3 regions of the Streptomyces sp. 4F14 genome follow, and region 2 is predicted to be linked to each of the others. Evidence: riboswitches for the same ligand, from Rfam matches in the RefSeq annotation. Region 2 holds a riboswitch; each other region holds the start of a gene.
The links. Region 2 has a riboswitch for thiamine pyrophosphate ahead of ACLZOT_RS35335 (thiamine ABC transporter substrate-binding protein). Riboswitches for the same ligand answer to the same signal wherever they lie in the genome.
Positions count from the first base shown of each region.

Region 1: it holds a riboswitch for thiamine pyrophosphate, as region 2 does, so the genes downstream of both, thiC (phosphomethylpyrimidine synthase ThiC) here and ACLZOT_RS35335 (thiamine ABC transporter substrate-binding protein) in region 2, are expected to answer to the same signal.
Region 3: it holds a riboswitch for thiamine pyrophosphate, as region 2 does, so the genes downstream of both, thiO (glycine oxidase ThiO) here and ACLZOT_RS35335 (thiamine ABC transporter substrate-binding protein) in region 2, are expected to answer to the same signal.

Region 1 covers NZ_JBLRVY010000010.1:62,538-68,840, reverse strand. Annotated here, with positions in the region: gene ACLZOT_RS18930 (IclR family transcriptional regulator) at 1-722, shown strand, start outside; gene ACLZOT_RS18925 (SsgA family sporulation/cell division regulator) at 833-1,279, shown strand; gene ACLZOT_RS18920 (YibE/F family protein) at 1,439-2,956, opposite strand; TPP riboswitch at 3,448-3,637, shown strand; gene thiC (phosphomethylpyrimidine synthase ThiC) at 3,630-5,429, shown strand; gene ACLZOT_RS18910 (hypothetical protein) at 5,550-6,029, shown strand; gene ACLZOT_RS18905 (DUF4241 domain-containing protein) at 6,103-6,303, shown strand, end outside.
Region 2 covers NZ_JBLRVY010000025.1:162,321-168,623, reverse strand. Annotated here, with positions in the region: gene ACLZOT_RS35355 (LAETG motif-containing sortase-dependent surface protein) at 1-42, shown strand, start outside; gene ACLZOT_RS35350 (maleylpyruvate isomerase N-terminal domain-containing protein) at 75-851, opposite strand; gene ACLZOT_RS35345 (ABC transporter ATP-binding protein) at 861-1,886, opposite strand; gene ACLZOT_RS35340 (ABC transporter permease) at 1,887-3,488, opposite strand; gene ACLZOT_RS35335 (thiamine ABC transporter substrate-binding protein) at 3,503-4,546, opposite strand; TPP riboswitch at 4,579-4,686, opposite strand; gene rlmN (23S rRNA (adenine(2503)-C(2))-methyltransferase RlmN) at 4,706-5,812, opposite strand; gene ACLZOT_RS35325 (phosphatidate cytidylyltransferase) at 6,109-6,303, opposite strand, start outside.
Region 3 covers NZ_JBLRVY010000002.1:205,905-212,207, forward strand. Annotated here, with positions in the region: gene pknB (Stk1 family PASTA domain-containing Ser/Thr kinase) at 1-1,292, opposite strand, end outside; gene ACLZOT_RS03240 (thiazole synthase) at 1,723-2,517, opposite strand; gene thiS (sulfur carrier protein ThiS) at 2,521-2,721, opposite strand; gene thiO (glycine oxidase ThiO) at 2,718-3,884, opposite strand; TPP riboswitch at 3,882-3,994, opposite strand; gene ACLZOT_RS03255 (hypothetical protein) at 4,048-4,392, shown strand; gene ACLZOT_RS03260 (NAD(P)/FAD-dependent oxidoreductase) at 4,425-5,657, shown strand; gene ACLZOT_RS03265 (Rv2175c family DNA-binding protein) at 5,764-6,129, shown strand.

The DNA of each region.
Region 1 (6,303 bases), on a different contig from region 2:
AGCGCGCGATGCGCCTCCTGGAGAGCGTGGCGGGGCACGCGTACGGCGCTCCGGCCAAACAACTGGCCCGCGAGACCGGCCTCGCCCTCCCCACCGCCTACCACCTGCTGCGCACCCTCGTCCACGAGGGCTACTTACGGCGCGACAAGGGACTGTTCTTCCTCGGCGAGGCGGCCGAGCGGCTGGCCGCCTCGGGGGCAGCGCAGAAACGTCGCAGCACGATCGTCGACACGCTCGCGCAGTGGCGGGACGCGATCGGGGCGCCCGTCTACTACGCCGTGTACCGCGACGGCGAGATCGAGACGCTGTACGTCGCCGACACGCCGGAGTCGCCCGCGGTCGAGCAGTGGGCCGACTTCCGCGAGACCGGGCACGCGCACGCCATCGGGCAGTGCCTGCTGTCCCAGCTCGACGACGGGGCCCGCCGCGACCACCTCGACCGGTATCCGGCGCGGACCCTCACGCCGTACACCGTCCGCGACAGCCACAGTCTGCTGCGCCGGCTCTCCGGGGCGCGGCGCACCGAGGCGGTGACCGAGCGTCAGGAGTATCTGCTGGGTACGGTCTGTGCCGCGCTGCCGATCACTGTGGGGGCCTCGGCGGCGACCGTCGCGCTGTCCCTGCCGGTGCGGCAGGCCGAGCGGCTGCTGCCGGCGGTGCGGAAGCTGGAGCGGGAGGTCGGGCGGGCCGTGGGGGCGCTCGCGCTCTCTATCAGCATCTGAAAAATCACTGCTTGTGATCCCGTGTGCACGTTCAGCAAGATGCGTTCCAGTCAGAGGTATCCGGTCAGAGGTCCATTCCCGGCCGGTGACGGCACAGACGGGGTAAGGCGATGCGCGAGTCCGCACAGACAGTTCAGGCAGAGGTCATGATGAGCTTCCTCGTCTCCGAGGAGCTCGCGTTCCGGATCCCGGTGGAGCTGGGGTACGAGCCGGACGACCCGTACGCCGTCCGGCTCACCTTCCACCTGCCCGGGGACGCGCCGGTGACCTGGACGTTCGGGCGCGAACTCCTCGTCGACGGGGTCGCCCGGCCCTGCGGCGAGGGTGACGTCCGGATCGCCCCCACCGATCCCGAGTCGCTCGGCGAGGTCCTCATCCGCCTCCAGGTGGGCGCCGACCAGGCCGTGTTCCGCTCCTCCGCGGCGCCCCTCATCGCGTTCCTCGACCGTACGGACCGGGTGGTCCCCCTCGGTCAGGAGGCGTCCTTCGCGGACTTCGACGCGCATCTCGACGAGGCGTTGGGGCGGATCCTGGCGGAGGAGCAGAGCGCGGGGTGAGGCCGGGTGGGGCGAGGGGCGGGGGAAACGCTTCAGCGGTTCCGGGTCTGTGCAGGAACGGTTCTGCTGAGGCTGGGGGATTCGGCGAGGGGCGTTCGCCGGCGGAGGTGGGGTTTCGGGGGCTGTCATGTCCCCGAAGTTCCCCGTACCTCGGAGCCGTCAGTGCTTGCGGCGCCGCCCCCGGCCTCCCTTCGCCGCTGCCGGTGCTTGCGTCGGGGCCGCCGCCGGTGTGGGCGCCCCCTTCGCCTCGGGGCGGTCCGCCGAGACGACCAGGGCCGCGAGGGCCGTGGTGACCGGGACCGAGGCGACCAGGCCGATGGAGCCGACCAGCGTACGGACGATCTCCTCGGCGACCAGCTCGCTGTTGGCGACCGTGCCGACGCCGCTGTCGGCGATCGAGAAGAGGAGCAGCAGCGGGAGGGCGGCGCCCGCGTAGGCGAGGACCAGGGTGTTGACGACGGACGCGATGTGGTCGCGGCCGATGCGGATGCCCGCCCGGTACAGGCCGCGCCAGCCCATCGTGGGGTTCGCCTCGTGCAGCTCCCAGACCGCCGAGGTCTGGGTGACCGTCACATCGTCCAGGACACCCAGCGAGCCGATGATGATGCCGGCCAGGAGCAGACCGCTCATGTCGATCGACGGGTACAGGCCGTGGATCAGGCCGGTGTTGTCGTCCGTGTTGCCCGTGAGCGCGGACCGGCCGATGAACAGCGAGCCCAGGACGCCGATCAGCAGCAGCGAGATCAGCGTGCCGAGCACCGCCACCGAGGTTCTGGCCGAGAGGCCGTGACACAGATACAGGGCGATCAGCATGATCGCGCTCGACCCGACCACCGCCACGACCAGCGGATTCGAGCCCTGGAGGATGGCCGGCAGGATGAAGAAGTTCAGGATCATGAAGCTGATCGCCAGCGCGACCAGCGCCATGACGCCCCGCAGCCGGCCGACGACCACGACGGCGATGGCGAAGATCCCGGCGAGCAGCGCCATCGGGAAGCGCCGGTTGATGTCGGCGACGGAGTACTGGAGGTCCTTCGGCGCGGACGGCTCGTACGCGACGACGACCTTCTGACCCTGCTTCAACTGCCGTGACTGGTCCGGCTGGATGATCTCCGTGAACGTACGGCCCTTGTCGCTGCCCGTGTCCACCCGGATCGTCGCCCGCTTGCAGGTGCCGCGCGCCTCCTGCACCGCCGAGGAGCCCTCGGCCGTCGAGGTGTCACCGGTCGGCGGCACCCCCGACGCGTTGACGGACGCGCAGCTCAGCTTCTCGACCTTCGTGACCGTCGCCTGCTGCGTCTGCCGGTCGAAGCCGACCCCGGTCCGCTCGTGGGGCGGAGCACCGCCGGGCCACAGCACCGCGAGCCCCACGACCACGGCCGCCGCGAAGGGGATCAGGATCGCGCCGATGACCTTGCGGAGGTGCCGGGAGACGGGGGCGGCGGGGCCATGGCTGTGCGAGTGCGAGTGGCCGCCGCCGTGCCCTCCGCCGTGCGAGTCACCGTGCCCGCCGTGCCCGCCACCGGGAGGGCCGCCGTGGGAGTGCCCATCGGATCCGGGCCCCGCGCTGTGCTGCCCGCCCTGGTGGGCGTGGGCCTCGTGCTCGGGGACGCGGGGGACGGGGCCGCTGTTGTGCGGGGGCACCTGAGGCAGGGGACCGCTGTCCTGCGGGGACATATGAGGGCCGAGGCCGCTCCCGCCCACTTGGGGCACCGGGCCGCTGTCGTGCATCGACACCCTCGGTACCGGGCCGCTCTCGTACGCCGGGCGCCTCACCTGCGGCGTAGGACCCGTGTCCTCCGGGCGCAGGGTCGGGCCGACGCCGTAGCCGTAACCCTGGGGCGCGGGGGGCGGGTTGGTGCCGGGGCCCTGCTCCCCCGTACGCCGGAAGTCCGGTGGTCTGGGGGCCGCGCCCCGGCGTGGGAGTGAGCCGAGCCGGGTGCCGGGGCGGTTGCCGGAGGGGGCGGGGCCGCGTCCGGGAACGCCGTCGCCCTCGCCCGGCGCGGAGCCGTCGGTGGGACCCGCGCCCTCACCGCCGTACCCGTCCCGGGACGGCTCGGGAGGCGGGGGGAACGGGGAGCGGGGTGTCGTGGTCACCGACCGATCATCGCAAGAACGGCAGAGGCCCACTGTTCACCGCGCCACAAATACCGCTAGCGTGGAGGCACCTTTGCACACGCGGGAGCTCGGAGCACCGGGCTGAGAGGGCGCTGACCTTCGTCTTCGCGGTGTTTCACGTGAAACGTCACCGGGTTCGAGTGATGTTTCACATGAAACATCGGCAGACGGAAGCGGCTGCGTCGACCGCTGAACCTGTTACCGGGTAATGCCGGCGTAGGGAGTAGGTCTCATGACCATCAAGGACGCACGCACGCCTGCCTCCACGCAGAACGCGGCCAGCACGGACGCGGCTGACAGCGGGGCCGGGAAGTCCATCGGCTGGCACAAGGCGTACGTCGAGGGCTCGCGCCCCGATCTGCGGGTGCCGGTCCGTCAGGTGCATCTCACCAACGGGCAGTCGGTCACCCTGTACGACACCTCGGGCCCGTACACCGACCCGTCCGCCGAGACGGACGTCCGCCGGGGCCTGTCCCCGCTGCGGGAGAACTGGATCGTCTCCCGGGGCGACACCGAGGAGTACGCGGGCCGTCCCGTCCGCCCCGAGGACGACGGGATCAAGCACACCTCTCCGCGCGGTGGCCTGCGGAATCTCGACGCGGTCTTCCCGGGCCGCCCGCGCCTGCCGCGCCGCAGCCGGGACGGACGGGCGGTCACCCAACTCGCGTACGCCCGCCGGGGCGAGGTCACGCCGGAGATGGAGTACGTGGCCATCCGGGAGAACGTCGCGCCCGAGGTCGTCCGCGAGGAGATCGCGGCGGGGCGGGCCGTCCTGCCCGCGAACGTCAACCACCCGGAGATCGAGCCGATGATCATCGGCAAGCGGTTCCTGGTGAAGGTCAACGCGAACATCGGGAACTCGGCGGTGACCTCCTCCATCGAGGAGGAGGTCGAGAAGATGACCTGGGCGACCCGCTGGGGCGCCGACACGGTCATGGACCTCTCCACCGGCCGCAACATCCACACCACCCGGGAGTGGGTGCTGCGCAACTCCCCCGTCCCCATCGGCACGGTGCCGCTCTACCAGGCGCTGGAGAAGGTCGACGGCCGGGCCGAGGAGCTGACCTGGGAGATCTACAAGGACACGGTGATCGAACAGGCCGAGCAGGGCGTGGACTACATGACGGTCCACGCCGGTGTCCGTCTCCCGTACGTCCCGCTGACCGCGAACCGCAAGACCGGCATCGTCTCGCGCGGCGGCTCGATCATGGCGGCCTGGTGCCTCGCGCATCACCGGGAGTCGTTCCTGTACGAGAACTTCGAGGAACTCTGCGAGATCCTCGCCGCGTACGACGTCACCTACTCGCTGGGCGACGGCCTGCGGCCCGGCTCGATCGCGGACGCCAACGACGAGGCGCAGTTCGCCGAGCTGCGCACGCTGGGCGAGCTCAACCGGATCGCCAAGCGCCACGACGTACAGACGATGATCGAGGGCCCCGGGCATGTCCCGATGCACAAGATCAAGGAGAACATCGACCTCCAGCAGGAGATCTGCGACGAGGCGCCGTTCTACACGCTCGGCCCGCTGACCACGGACGTCGCGCCCGCGTACGACCACATCACCTCCGGGATCGGCGCGGCGATGATCGCCTGGTGGGGGACGGCGATGCTCTGCTACGTCACGCCCAAGGAGCACCTCGGTCTCCCCAACCGCGACGACGTCAAGACCGGCGTCATCACCTACAAGATCGCCGCCCACGCGGCCGACCTCGCCAAGGGCCACCCAGGCGCCCAGGACTGGGACGACGCCCTCTCCGACGCCCGCTTCGAGTTCCGCTGGGAGGACCAGTTCAACCTGGCCCTCGACCCGGACACGGCCCGCGCCTTCCACGACGAGACCCTCCCCGCGGAGCCCGCCAAGACGGCCCACTTCTGCTCCATGTGCGGCCCGAAGTTCTGCTCCATGAAGATCTCCCAGGACATCCGCCGCGAACACGGCGGCAGCCAGGGGGAGATCGAGGAGGGCATGGCCCAGAAGTCGAAGGAGTTCGCGGCGGCGGGGAACCGGGTGTATCTGCCGATCGCGGACTGAGCAGTCCCGCTTCTCCTCGGGCCCGCGGGGGCGTAAGCCGCTGCGGGCCCGGGTTCGGAGAGACAGTCGCGTGGCACGGATCTACGATCGACAAAGGGGGAGACCACCCCGGGAGATCCGATGAACAGACGAGCGATCACCATAGGGACGCTGACGATACTCGGGTTGCTTTTCCTCCTGCCCGGGACGGCCTTTCGCCTTCCGGCCGCATCGGCTCAGGCCGCGCCGTCCTCGGCTGCGGCGACCTACGAGCGGTTGACCGCACGGGAATGGGCGCAGATCGCCAAGGACCCCGATGCGCACAGTGGGGAGCGGTACGTCGTGTACGGGGTGGTCACTCAGTTCGACGCGATGACGGGCTCGGAGACATTCCGTGCCGACGTCGACGGTGTTCGGCACGTGGAGAGCTACGAATATCCGACCAACACCATCCTGACCGGAGACGCGGCACAGCTTGAGCGTTTCATCGTGGGTGACACCTTCGAGGCGAAGGTCGAGATGAACGGGTCTCTCACGTATGAGACGCAGGTCGGGGGGTCGCTGACTGTCCCGCAGCTCCACGTGGATTCCATGGAGATGACGTCCGCCGCGACGCAGTGACCCAGCCCGGTATTCCTCGTGATGGGGCGTTGTCAGTGGCGGGGGTTACGGTTTTGGCAAGGTTGTTCGATATGTGGGGGCAAGTGTCGTGGACAAGGTGTTCGTGTCGTACGCGGTGGGGTGGGATCTGAGAGGCCGGGCCGCGGTGGGGCCGCTGTCCCGGGAACAGGCCGAGGCGCGGGACGCGGAGGGGGAGCCATATGTGATGGTCCACCGGGTGGCTGGGCGGAGGGAGCCGGTGGAGGTGCATCTTGTCGACTGGGGGGCGTCGTAC
Region 2 (6,303 bases):
ATCTTCTTCGGCATGCGCAGGAAGGGCAGCAGCAACCGCTGACGCCCCGGGGTGAGCACTCCCACCCCGGGTGCTCACCCCATGCTGGCCCGCTGCAACCAGTACTCCAACGTCCGGCGCTCCCCCACCACTTCGACCGCGTCGAGCGGCAACCGCCGGTAGAACGCGAGCATCACGTCGGTGAGCGGCCCCCGCATCGCCACGTCCGCCTTCTCGTGCGCCCGCCGCCAGGCCACCCCGCCCGGCCCCCACTCCACGAGCCACTCGGCGCCGGGCACGTCGGTCGCGTGCAGATGGAGACTCCCCCGCGCCCCCTCCCCCAGTTCCTCGGCGGCGGCGTGCGGCATGTTCCGCTGCACCCAGACGACGATGTCGAGCCACTCGTCGAGCGTGTCGGCGGCGACCTCGGCCGCCACCTCGTACCGCGCCCCCGCCGCGAACGCCGCGTCGGCGCCGTGCACGGTCAGCTCGTGTGCCATACGGCGTGCCCAGAACCCGGAGCCGGCCCGCGCCGCCCACGTCCAGGTCCACACCGGCGCCTCGGCCCCGGCCTCCCGCAGCGCGCCCACGACGCCGTGCCCGGTCTCCGCGAGCCACGCGTCGAGCGCCGCCGCGTCTCCCGCGAACTGCGGCGCCACCACCTCCGGCAGCCGCTCCGCCGACCGCGCCCGCACCATCCGCTCGACCCACCCGAGCGCGCCCCCGACATGCCGCATCAGGTCTTCCAGGGACCAGTCGGGGCAGGTCGGGACCACCGTGGTGAGATCCGTCCCGGAACTCACCACCGCCCGCAGCCCCGCCACCCGCAGGGCGATCTCGTCGCAGTAACGGTCGTGCGAAAGAAGCGTCATACTCCGACGCTAGTCGGATTCGTCCCCGCCGAGAACGACCACTTCGGCCGCGTCGAACCCCACCCCGACGACGTCCCCGATTCCCGGCGCCTCCCGCAGCGCCACCGCCGCCTCCAGCCGGGGCCCGTCACCCTCGGGCGCCAACTGCACCGAGACGTGGGTCCCCTTGAACGTCCGTCCGACGACGACACACCGCGCCCCGTCCCCGATCCGCACCCCGGCGGCCCGCACCAGCACGTCCCGCTCCCCCTGCGCCGACCCGGCGGGCACCGGCACCTTCCCCCACGGCGTGAGCGCGAACTCCCCCTGCACAGAGGCCGGTACAACGTTCTCGAACCCGAGGAACCGCGCGACGAACGCGTCGGCGGGCCGCTGCCACACGTCAAGGGGCGTACCGGACTGGGCGATCCGCCCGTCCCGCATGACGATCACCCGGTCGGCGAGCGCGAACGCCTCCCCCTGATCGTGCGTGACGGCGAGCACGGTCGTCCCCAACCCCCGGAACAGCTCCCGCAGTTCGACGACGAGCCGCTCCCGCAGCGACCGGTCCAACTGCCCCAACGGCTCGTCCAGCATGAGCAGTCGAGGCCGGGGAGCCAGCGCCCGGGCCAGCGCGACCCGCTGCTGCTCACCCCCGGACAGCGCGGCGACAGCCCTGCGACCGGCTCCCGGCAGCCCGACAAGGTCGAGCAACTCCTCGACCCGCGCCGCCTGTTCCCCCTTCGAGGCACCGTGCATCCGCAGCCCGAAAGCGACGTTCCCGGCGACATCCCGCTGCGGAAACAGCTGATGGTCCTGGAACATCAGCCCGACCTCCCGCCGATGCACGGGCACCCCACCCTGGTCCTTCCCCCCGAGCGACACCCGCCCGGCGTCGAGGGGTTGCAGCCCGGCGACCACCCGCAGCAGCGTCGACTTCCCGCTCCCGCTGGGCCCGAGCACGCACACCACCTCGTGCTCGCCCACCTCCAGATCGACGGCGTCCAGCACGGCCCGCCCCCCGAACCGCACGGTCGCACCCTCAAGCCTCAGCACCTAGAACTCCCCGCTCCGATCGGTCCGCAGCCGCTCAAGCACCAGCAGAGCCACCGCGCACACCAGCATCAGGATCGTCGAAAGGGCCATCGCCTGCCCGTAGTTGAGCTCCCCGGCCCGCCCCAGCAGCCGCGCCACGGCCACCGGCAGCGTCGGGTTGTCGGGCCGCGCGATGAACACGGTCGCCCCGAACTCCCCGAGCGACACGGCGAACGCGAACCCGGCGGCGACGAGCAACGCCCGTCGCACCAACGGGAGATCGACCTCCCGCCACACCCGCCACGGCGACGCCCCGAGCACGGCCGCCGCCTCCCGCAGCCGCTGGTCCACCGCGCGCAGCACCGGCAGCATGGTCCGCACGACGAACGGCACCCCCACGAGCGCCTGCGCCAGCGGCACCAGGATCCACGAACTCCGCAGATCCAGCGGCGGCTCGTCGAGCGAGATGAGGAACCCGAACCCGACGGTCACCGCCGACACCCCGAGCGGCAGCATCAGCAGCGCGTCGAACCCCCGCACCAGCCGCCCCGCGTCACGCCGGGCGAGCGCGGCGGCGGCGAGTCCGCCGATCAGCAGCGCGATGCCGGTCGCGACGACCGCGTACTGAAGCGAGTTGCCGATCGCCTCGATCGGCGGCACCAGGAAGACGTTGCCCTCGTCGGAGGTCAGCGCCCGGTAGTAGGCGAAGTCCGTGCCGCCGAGGGAGCGTTGGACCAGGACGGCGAGGGGGAGGACGAGAAGAAGGGCGATCGTCGTCAACACCCCGGCCAGCAGCGCCCATTGGCCGAGGCCGCGCGGCCTGCGCGCCGTCACCGACGCGTCCACCAGCCGCAGCGCGCTCTCCCGCCGCCGTACGGTCCACGCGTGCACGGCGAGGATCGCGCCCACCGACAGGAACTGAACGACCGTGAGCACAGCGGCCGTCGACAGGTCGAAGATCTCGGACGTCTGCCGGTAGATCTCGACCTCCAGCGTCGAGAACGTCGGCCCGCCGAGGATCTGCACGACCCCGAACGACGTGAACGTGAACAGGAACACCATCAGCGCGGCAGCCGCGACAGCGGGCCCGAGCGCGGGAAGGGTCACGCTGCGGAACGCCCGCAGCCGCGACGCCCCCAGCACCCGCGCCGCCTCCTCCTGCCGCGGGTCGAGCTGCGCCCAGAGCCCGCCGACGGTCCGCACGACGACCGCGTAGTTGAAGAAGACGTGCGCCAGCAGGATCGCCCACACGGTCGTGTCGAGCCGTACGCCCCACAGCTCGTCGGTGAGCCCGCCGCGTCCGACGAGCGCCAGGAACGCCGTACCGACGACGACCGTCGGCAGCACGAACGGGACGGTGACGACCGCGCGCAGCACGCCCCGGCCGGGGAAGTCGAGGCGGGCGAAGACGTACGCTCCCGGCAGCGCGATCAGCAGGGTCAGCGTGGTGGAGGCGAGTGCCTGCCAGGTCGTGAACCACAGGACGTGCCGGATGTCGGACTGCCCGAGGACGTCCCACAGCCGCCCGAGGTGCCAGGTCCCGTCGGCGTGCAGGCCGCGCAGCAGGATCGCGACGACCGGGTAGGCGAAGAAGATCCCGAAGAACGCCAGCGGCAGGGCCATCAGGCCCAGCCGGACTACTTGAGGACGAGAGAGGCCCACGTCTTGACCCAGTCGTCACGGTCGGCGGCGATCTTCGCCGGGGCCATGGTCTCGGGGGACTTCGCGGCGGGCCCGAACTTCGTGAACTCGGCCGGGACCGCGGCGCCTTGGAGCACCGGGTACACGAACATGTTCAGCGGCATGTCCTGCTGGAACTCCCTGCCGATCAGGAAGTCGATCAGCGCCTTGCCGCCCGCCGCGTTCTTCGCGTTGCTGAGCAGCCCCGCGAACTCGACCTGCCGGAAACACGTCCCTTCGGCAACCCCGGTCGGGGCCTGTGCCGGCTTCGGGTCCGCGAAGATCACCTCGGCGGGCGGGGAGGAGGCGTACGACACGACGAGCGGCCGGTCCCCCTTCGCCTTCTTGCCGCCGGCCGACCCGGAGAACACCTCGTTGTACGCCTGGTCCCAGCCGTCGACGACCTCGACGCCGTTGGCCTTGAGCTTCTTCCAGTAGTCCTGCCAGCCCCCGTCCCCGTACCTGGCGGCCGTCCCGAGCAGGAACCCGAGGCCCGGGGAGGAGGTGGAGACGTTCTCGGTGACCAGCAGGTCCTTGTACTCCGGCTTGACCAGGTCGTCGTACGTCGCCGGCGGGGCCAGCTTGTGGTCGGCGAAGTACTTCTTGTCGTAGTTGACGCAGATGTCGCCGTAGTCGATGGGCGTGACCCGGTGCTTTCCGGCGTCGAGCCGGTACTCCGCGCCGACCTGCGCGAGCCCCTTCGCCTCGTACGGCTGGAAGAGGCCGTTGTCGAGGGCGCGGGACAGGAGGGTGTTGTCGACGCCGAAGAAGACGTCGCCCTGGGGGTTGTCCTTCGTCAGGATCGCCTTGTTGACGGCCTGCCCGGCGTCGCCGTCCGTGAGGACCTTGACCTTGTAGCCGGAGGTCTTCTCGAAGGCGGCGAGGACGGGCTTGGAGACGGCCCAGGAGCTGTGGCTGACGAGGGTGACGGTCTTGGAGCCGGAGGAGGTCTGACTATCGGACTCCCCGGACGATGATCCGCACGCGGACAGCGCGACCATGCCGAGACCCACGGCGACGACGACGAACTTCTTCACGGTGATGACCGAACTTCCTACCCAGAATGACCTGGGCGAGGTTCAGAGGGTCTGCGGCCTGTGCACCGCACTCTCAGCGCTGTCGCGCTCCCCTGTCGGATATATGGATGTACGACTACGAGCTTATCGTTCGGTGGCGGCGAGCTGTCCACACGCCCCGTCGATCTCCTGGCCCCGGGTGTCCCGGACGGTGACCGGCACGCCGTGCGCGGCGATGGCCTCCACGAACGCCTTCTCGTCCTCGGGCCGCGACGCGGTCCACTTGGACCCCGGCGTCGGGTTCAGCGGGATCAGGTTGACGTGCACGGGCTTGCCGCGCAGCAGCCGCCCGAGGCGGTCGCCTCGCCAGCCCTGGTCGTTGATGTCCCGGATCAGCGCGTACTCGATCGACAGCCGGCGGCCCGACTTCTCGACGTACTCGAACCCGGCGTCGAGCACCTCGCGGACCTTCCAGCGGGTGTTGACGGGGACGAGGGTGTCGCGCAGCTCGTCGTCGGGCGCGTGCAGCGAGATCGCGAGCCGGCACTTCAGCCCCTCGTCGGCGAACCGGTTGATCGCCGGGACGAGCCCGACGGTCGAGACGGTGATCCCGCGCTGCGAGAGCCCGAGGCCGTCGGGGTTCGGGTCGGTCAGCGCGCGAATCGCACCGACGACCCGCTTGTAGTTGGCGAGGGGCTCGCCCATCCCCATGAAGACGATGTTGGAGAGCCGGGCAGGCCCCCCGGGCACTTCCCCGTCCCGCAGCGCCCGCATCCCGTCCACGATCTGGTGCACGATCTCGGCGGTGGACAGATTCCGGTCGAGACCAGCCTGCCCGGTCGCGCAGAACGGGCAGTTCATCCCGCACCCGGCCTGCGAGCTGATGCACATCGTCACCCGGTCCGGGTACCGCATCAGCACGGACTCGACGAGCGTTCCGTCGAACAGCCGCCACAGCGTCTTGCGCGTAGCCCCCTCGTCGGTCGACAGATGCCGCACGACACTCATCAGCTCAGGGAACAACGCCTCCTGAAGCTTGCCCCGCGCCCCCGCCGGAATGTCCGTCCACTCCGCCGGATCATGCGCGTACCGCGCGAAGTAGTGCTGCGAAAGCTGCTTCGCACGAAACGGCTTCTCCCCGATCTCCGCGACGACCTCTTTCCGCTCGGCGGGCGAGAGGTCGGCAAGATGCCGCGGCGGCTTCTTGGCTCCGCGGGGGGCGACGAAAGTAAGTTCTCCGGGCTTAGGCATAACACTCACCAGTGTCGCAGATCCCCACGCGTACGCCGACCGGGTCAGAAGAGCGCCAGCACGGCACCGATGACATTCGATGTGTACGACTTCGTCCGATGCCACGGCCCGCAGTACAACTTCGCCCGCCGCCGCCCGTTCTGGCTCAGCAGCGCACCGCACCACCGGCACTGTAAGTCCCCGTGATAGGTGCCGTCCTCTTCACGTCTCGCACGATTCATGCGCGCACCCTACGCAACGAGCCCCCACCCGGAGAAGGGAGGGGGCTCGGCGTTGCAAGGCTGCTACACAGCAGGTCAGCCGGAGCCGACGAACAGCACCAGCAGCGACCACACCACCGGCGCCGTCGGCAGCAAGGAGTCCAGGCGGTCCATGATTCCGCCGTGGCCCGGCAGAAGCGTGCCCATGTCCTTGATGCCCAGGTCCCGCTTGATCATCGACTCGCCGAGGTCGCCGAGTGTGGCGCTCGCGGCGACGGCGAGACCGAGGAG
Region 3 (6,303 bases), on a different contig from region 2:
TTCTTGCGGATACGGGCGCCCGGGGCCGGGTCCGTGCTGATGACCGTGCCGCGCTTCACCGTGTCGCTGTACGCGTGCTTCACGTCGCCGACGCCGAGGCCCGCGTCGTCCAGCCGGTCCTTCGCGACCGCCTCGGTCTGCGTGAGGACCGCGGGGACGTGCGTGAACTGTCCCGAGTTGATGTACCAGACGCCCGTGCCGACCCCGAGGAGCAGCAGGACGCCGGCCACGAGCGCGACGACGCCCCGCCGGCGCCGTACCGCGCCGCGCCTCGGCGGGAGCGGGGGTGCCTCGAAGCGGGACGTGTGCTGGACGTCGTCCTCGTTCACCGGGTTCGCCGGCAGGAGGCGCGGGACCGTCAGCGACCTCGGGATGACGCTCGTGCGGTCCTGCGCGATGTCGTGCTCCGACGCCGTCGACTGCGGCGGCACCGCGTCCAGCTGCTCCTCGCTCAGCGCGGCGCGCGCGGTGCGGGCCAGGCCCAGCAGCTCCACCGCGTCGTTCGGCCGCACGTCCGGGGTGCGGGCCGTCGCCGACGCGACCAGCTCGTCCAGTTCGTACGCCAGGCCCGGTACGGCCGCCGAGGGCGGCGGGACGTCGTCGTGCAGGTGCTTGTACAGGACGATCGCCGCGGACTCGCCCTCGTGCGGCTGGGCGCCGGTCAGCATCTCGTACAGCATCACCCCGCACGCGTACACGTCCACGCGGGCGTCCGCCGTGCCCTTCTCCGTCTGCTCCGGGGCGAGGTACGCCACCGTCCCGAGCACGCCGCCCGTGCTCTCGGTGACCGTCCCCACGGAGCGGACCAGGCCGAAGTCCGCGACCTTGACCCGGCCGTCGTCCCCTATCAGCACGTTCTCCGGCTTCATGTCCCGGTGCACGAACCCCGCGCGATGCGCCGCCCCCAGCGCGGCGAGCACCGGCTCCAGGATGTCCAGCGCGGCCCGCGGCTGCAGCGCGCCCCGCTCCCGCAGCACATCCCGCAACGTGCACCCCGCGACGTACTCCATCGCCAGGTACACGTACCCCCCGTCAGCACCCTGATCGAAAACCTGCACCACATTCGGATGCGCCAGCCGAGCAACCGACTTGGCTTCCCTGATGAACCGCTCGACGAACACACCGTCCGCCGCCAGCGCCGGATGCATCACCTTCACCGCCAGCACCCGGTCCAGCCGCATGTCCACGGCCCTGTAGACCGTAGCCATCCCGCCAACCGCGATCCGCGCATCGACGCGATAACGCCCATCGAGCACCTGCCCGACGAGAGGGTCCTGAAGGGTCGTATCCACGCCCCCGAGTCTACGAGCCCCCACTGACACCGAGATCCGCCCGGCCCCGACGGGAACAGCCTTGTGACGCCCCACGCACGACTTTCCCGGAACGGAGGGTTCCGGGAGTGGCGGGGATCACGGGGACGGCAGGCAGGAAGACCGCCGGGTGGCCGTTGGCCGGAAGGCCGCTGCCGGGTGGCCCCGGCCGGAAGGCCGCCGGGTAGCCCCTGGACGGAAAGCCGCAGTGTGGCTCCCGGTCGGAAGGCCGCAGTGTGACCCCTGGCCGGAAGGCCGCAGTGTGGCTCCGGTCGGATAGCCGCAGTGTGACCCCCGGCCGGAAGGCCGCCGGGTCGCCCCCGGTCGGAAAGCCGCCGGCGGCGCGAAGCCCCACGGGAGGCGTCCACCCCTCGATCGACTGGAAACGGGTGGTGCGTGGGTGGGGAAAGGATCAAAAAGCCGGACGCTCAGGGTCGAACGCGGCCAAGCCCTCCGCAGGAGACGACGCCTCGGCGAAGTACCTCCGAGGAATCCGCCCCGCCAGCCGAGCCGACCTCCCCGCCTCGACAGCGGAGCGCATCGCCGACGCCATCAGTTCGGGATCCTGCGCCCGGGTCACCGCGGACGCCAGCATCACCCCCGCACACCCCAGCTCCATGGCGAAGGCGACATCGGACGCCGTACCGGCCCCCGCGTCCAGAATCACCGGCACCCGCGCCTGCTCGACGATCAACTGGAAGTTGTGGGGATTCCGGATCCCGAGCCCGGACCCGATCGGCGACCCCAACGGCATGACCGCGGCACACCCCACATCCTCCAGCTTGCGCGCGAGCACGGGATCGTCGTTGGTGTAGGGCAGCACGGTGAACCCGTCGTCGACGAGCACCTCCGCCGCCTCCAGCAGCTCGACGGGATCAGGCAACAACGTCCGCTCATCGGCGATCACTTCGAGCTTGACGAGCGACGTCCCGAGCGCCTCCCGCGCGAGCCGGGCGGTCAGAACGGCCTCCCCCGCGGTGAAACAGCCGGCCGTATTGGGCAACACCCGCACCCCGAGCCGATCAAGAACGGACAGAACCGATCCCTGCACGGAAGGGTTGACCCGCCGCATGGCGACAGTGGTCAGCTCGGTCCCGGACGCGACCAGCGCCCGTTCCAGGACGTCGAGACTGGCCGCACCCCCGGTCCCCATGATCAGCCGGGAGGAGTACGCCGTACCCCCGAGCAGAAACGGATCATCAGCCATGGTTCAACCTCCCTGGACAGCCGTGAGGACTTCCACCCGATCCCCGTCGCACAGGACGGTCGTCGACCACCCCGCGCGCGGGACGACGCTCTCGTTGAGCGCGGCGGCGACACCGGCCGGCACGGGAACGAGCGCCCGCACGACGGCGTCGAGCACCGTCCCGGCATCGACGGCCCGCACCTCGCCATTGACGGAGATGTTCATACGGCGTGCTCCAGAAGCGAGCCGGCACCGAAGCGCCGGGGAGTGAAGGGACGGGCTTCCTCGGGCAGCTCACCGCAGGTCAACGCGTGCGCGAGCGCGTCCCCGGTGACCGGCGTCAACAGGACCCCGTTGCGGTAGTGCCCGGTGGCGAGGTGCAGCCCGTCGAGCCCGGTGGGCCCGAGGAGAGGCGCGTTGTCGGGCGACCCGGGCCGCAGCCCCGCGCGCGTCTCGGTGAGCGGCAGCTCGGTGATCCCGGGCACCAGCTCGTGCGCGTCGCGCAGCAACTCGTACACACCTCCCGCGGTGACGACGGTGTCCCACCCCTGTTCCTCGGTGGTGGCCCCCACGACGAGCTCCCCGTTCGCGCGGGGCACGAGGTACACGTGGCTCCCGCGGACGACGGCCCGCACGGTACGGCTCAGGAAGGGCGCGTACGCCCCCGGCACGGCGAGCCGCAGCACCTGCCCCTTCACGGGCCGTACGGGCGGCCGTACGGCGTCGGGGACCCCGTCGAGGCGCGCGCTGAGGCTGCCCGCGGCGAGCACGACCTGCCCGGCGCCCAGGGAGGCGCCCGCGCGCGTGTGCACGCCGGTGGCCCGCCCCCCGGTGACGTCGAGCCGCTCGGCCCACTCCCGGTGGAGGACCACCCCCGCGCGCTCACAGGCGACGACCAGCGCGGCGGCGAGCCGACGGGGATCGACCTGATGGTCGCCGTCGACACGCAGCCCCCCGCGCACCCCGGGCGCGAGCATCGGCTCAAGACGGCGGCACTCCCGCCCGGACAGCCACTCGGACTCCAGCCCGGACTGCCGTTGCAGGGCGTGCAGTTCCCGCAGGTGGGCCCGGTCGTCGGCATCGAGCGCGACGGCGAGCGTGCCGCAGCGGCGGTAGCCGACGTCGTGCCCGGTGACCTCGGCCAGTTCGGCCACGAAATCGGGGTACCGGCGCGCGGAGGCGAGGTTCAGACCCAGCAGGGTCTGCTCGCCGTGGTGCAGTTCGGTGACGGCGGCCAGCATCCCGGCGGCGACCTGGGCGGCCCCGCCCCCCGGTTCGGGATCCAGCACAGCGGCCCTCAGACCGCGCTGGGCGGCCCGCCAGGCGGTGACCAGCCCGATGATCCCGCCCCCGACCACGAGGACGTCAGACGGACGCGTAGGCGACATGGGCGTCCAGCCCCTCCCTTCGCCGGCATGACCCGGATCAGGTTCGTACGGTCGGAGGCCGGCCAGCCTCCCTCTCAGCCCGGTACGCCCGGGCTCCCGCGAGTGCTTTACGTTGGCCACCACCCTAGCCCGCACCCCCCGCACCTCGTAAAGGGAGCCTCAGTTGACCCTCGACGGCCTCGTGTTCGCCCCCGTCGCCGACCAGGCGCCAGGACAGGTCGGCACCGGCACCCGGTTCACGTACCGCGAGCGCGACGGCGTGGTCTGGGCCGACTACGCGGGCGGGGACGTCGTACGCGGCCATCTCGTCGGCACGCGCGCGGGGGACCGCGTCGACTTCCGGTACGTGCAGCTGCGCACCGACGGGACGACCGCCTCCGGCCACTGCGTGTCGACGGTCGTGACGCTCCCCGACGGGCGCCTGCGGCTCGACGAGACGTGGGAGTGGGAGTCCCAGGAGGGCGCCGGTACGAGCGTTGTGGAGCAGGTCACGGAACCGGGCCCCTGACTGACGCAACGTCACGCCTCTATGGTGATCGAGTGAGCGAGCAGACGCAGGAAACGGACGCCCCGCGCGTGGTTGTCGTCGGCGCCGGGATGGCCGGGGTGCAGACCGCGGTCGCCCTGCGCGAACAGGGCTTCACCGGGACGGTCACCGTCATCGGCGCGGAACCCCACCAGCCGTACGACCGCCCCCCGCTCTCCAAGGCCGTCCTCCTCGGCAAGACCGACGGCTCCGCCTTCGACATCGACTTCACCGCCCTCGGCATCGACCTCCTCCTCGGCCGCGAGGCGCTCGCGGTGCGGGTCGAGGAGCACGTCGTGGACACGGACGGCGGCCCCGTCCCGTACGACACGCTCGTCCTCGCCACCGGCGCCGAACCGGTCCTCCTGCCCGGCACGGAAGGCGTCCCCGGCGTCCACCTCCTGCGCACCCTCGACGACGCGGAACGCCTCCGTCCCGTCCTCGCCGACCAGCACGACGTCGTGGTCGTGGGCGCCGGGTGGATCGGCGCCGAGTTCGCCACCGCCGCGCGCGAGGCGGGCTGCGCGGTCACCGTCGTCGAGGCCGCCGACCGGCCCCTCGCGGGCGCGCTGCCCGCCGAGGTCGCCGCTCCGATGACCGACTGGTACGCCGACCTCGGGGTCGACCTGCGCACCCACGCGCGCGTACGGAGCGTCGAGCCGGGCGCGGTGCTCCTGGACGACGGGACACGCATCCCCGCGGGCGCGGTCCTCGTCGGCATCGGGGCGCGGCCCGCGACGGGGTGGCTGCGGTCCTCCGGGATCGCCCTGGGCGCCCACGGCGAGGTCGTCACCGACGCCCACCTGCGCACCTCCGCCGCCGACGTCCACGCGGTCGGCGACTGTGCCTCGTTCCCCTCCGCGCGGTACGGCGAACGCCTCCTGATCCACCACTGGGACAACGCGCTCCAGGGCCCCCGTACGGTCGCCGCGAACATCCTCGCGGCCGCCACCGGGGCGCCCCTCGTCGCCTACGACCCCGTCCCATACTTCTGGTCCGAGCAGTTCGGGCGGTTCGTGCAGTACGTGGGGCACCACGCCGGCGCCGACACGATGGTCTGGCGCGGGGAGCCGTCCGGACCGGCCTGGTCGGTGTGCTGGCTGCGGGAGGGGCGGCTGGCGGCGCTCCTGGCGGTGGGGCGGCCCCGGGATCTGGCGCAGGGGCGGCGGCTGATCGAGGCGGGGGCCGTGATGGACGCGGAGGCGTTGGCGGATGCGGGGCTGCCGCTGAAGTCGGCGGTGGCGTGAGAGGGCTCCCCGCGGGGGTTCCCGGGCGGGTCCAGGGGGCCGGTGAGGTACCGGTCCGGGTGGTCCCGGCTTCCGAGTGTCAGTGGCAGATGGCAGGCTTGGTGTCGTGACCGAGATTGACACGAAGATCGACGCGCTTGTCCCCGCCTGGCTGACCCTGCCCGACATCGCCGAACAGCTCGACGAGGAGGTGACGCGCGTACGGCAGCTGGTGAAGGAGGGCCAGCTGATCGCCGTACGCCGCGGTGAGAACCGCGCGCTGCACGTCCCCGCCGCCTTCATCGACGGCGACAAGGTCGTCAAGGGCCTCCCCGGCCTCCTGACGGTCCTGCGGGACGACGGCTTCACGGTCGAGGAGATGATCGAGTGGCTCTTCACTCCTGACCCCACCCTCCCCGGCACCCCGGCGCAGGCCCTCCTGGAGAACCGGGGCACCGAGGTCAAACGCAGGGCACAGGCCCTGGCGGTCTGACCACGAGACAGGCCGAGGCACGGCTGAGGTACGGCTCCGGCTGAGTCGGAGCCGTACCTCGCCGGGCACGGCCCCCGCCGGGCCCGAGCGGAGACGCACCCTGCCGTGAGCGGGCGCCGCGCCGACCGGCGGAGCGGCCGCGACCCGGCGGGGCCCGGCACGCGGGAAGACCTC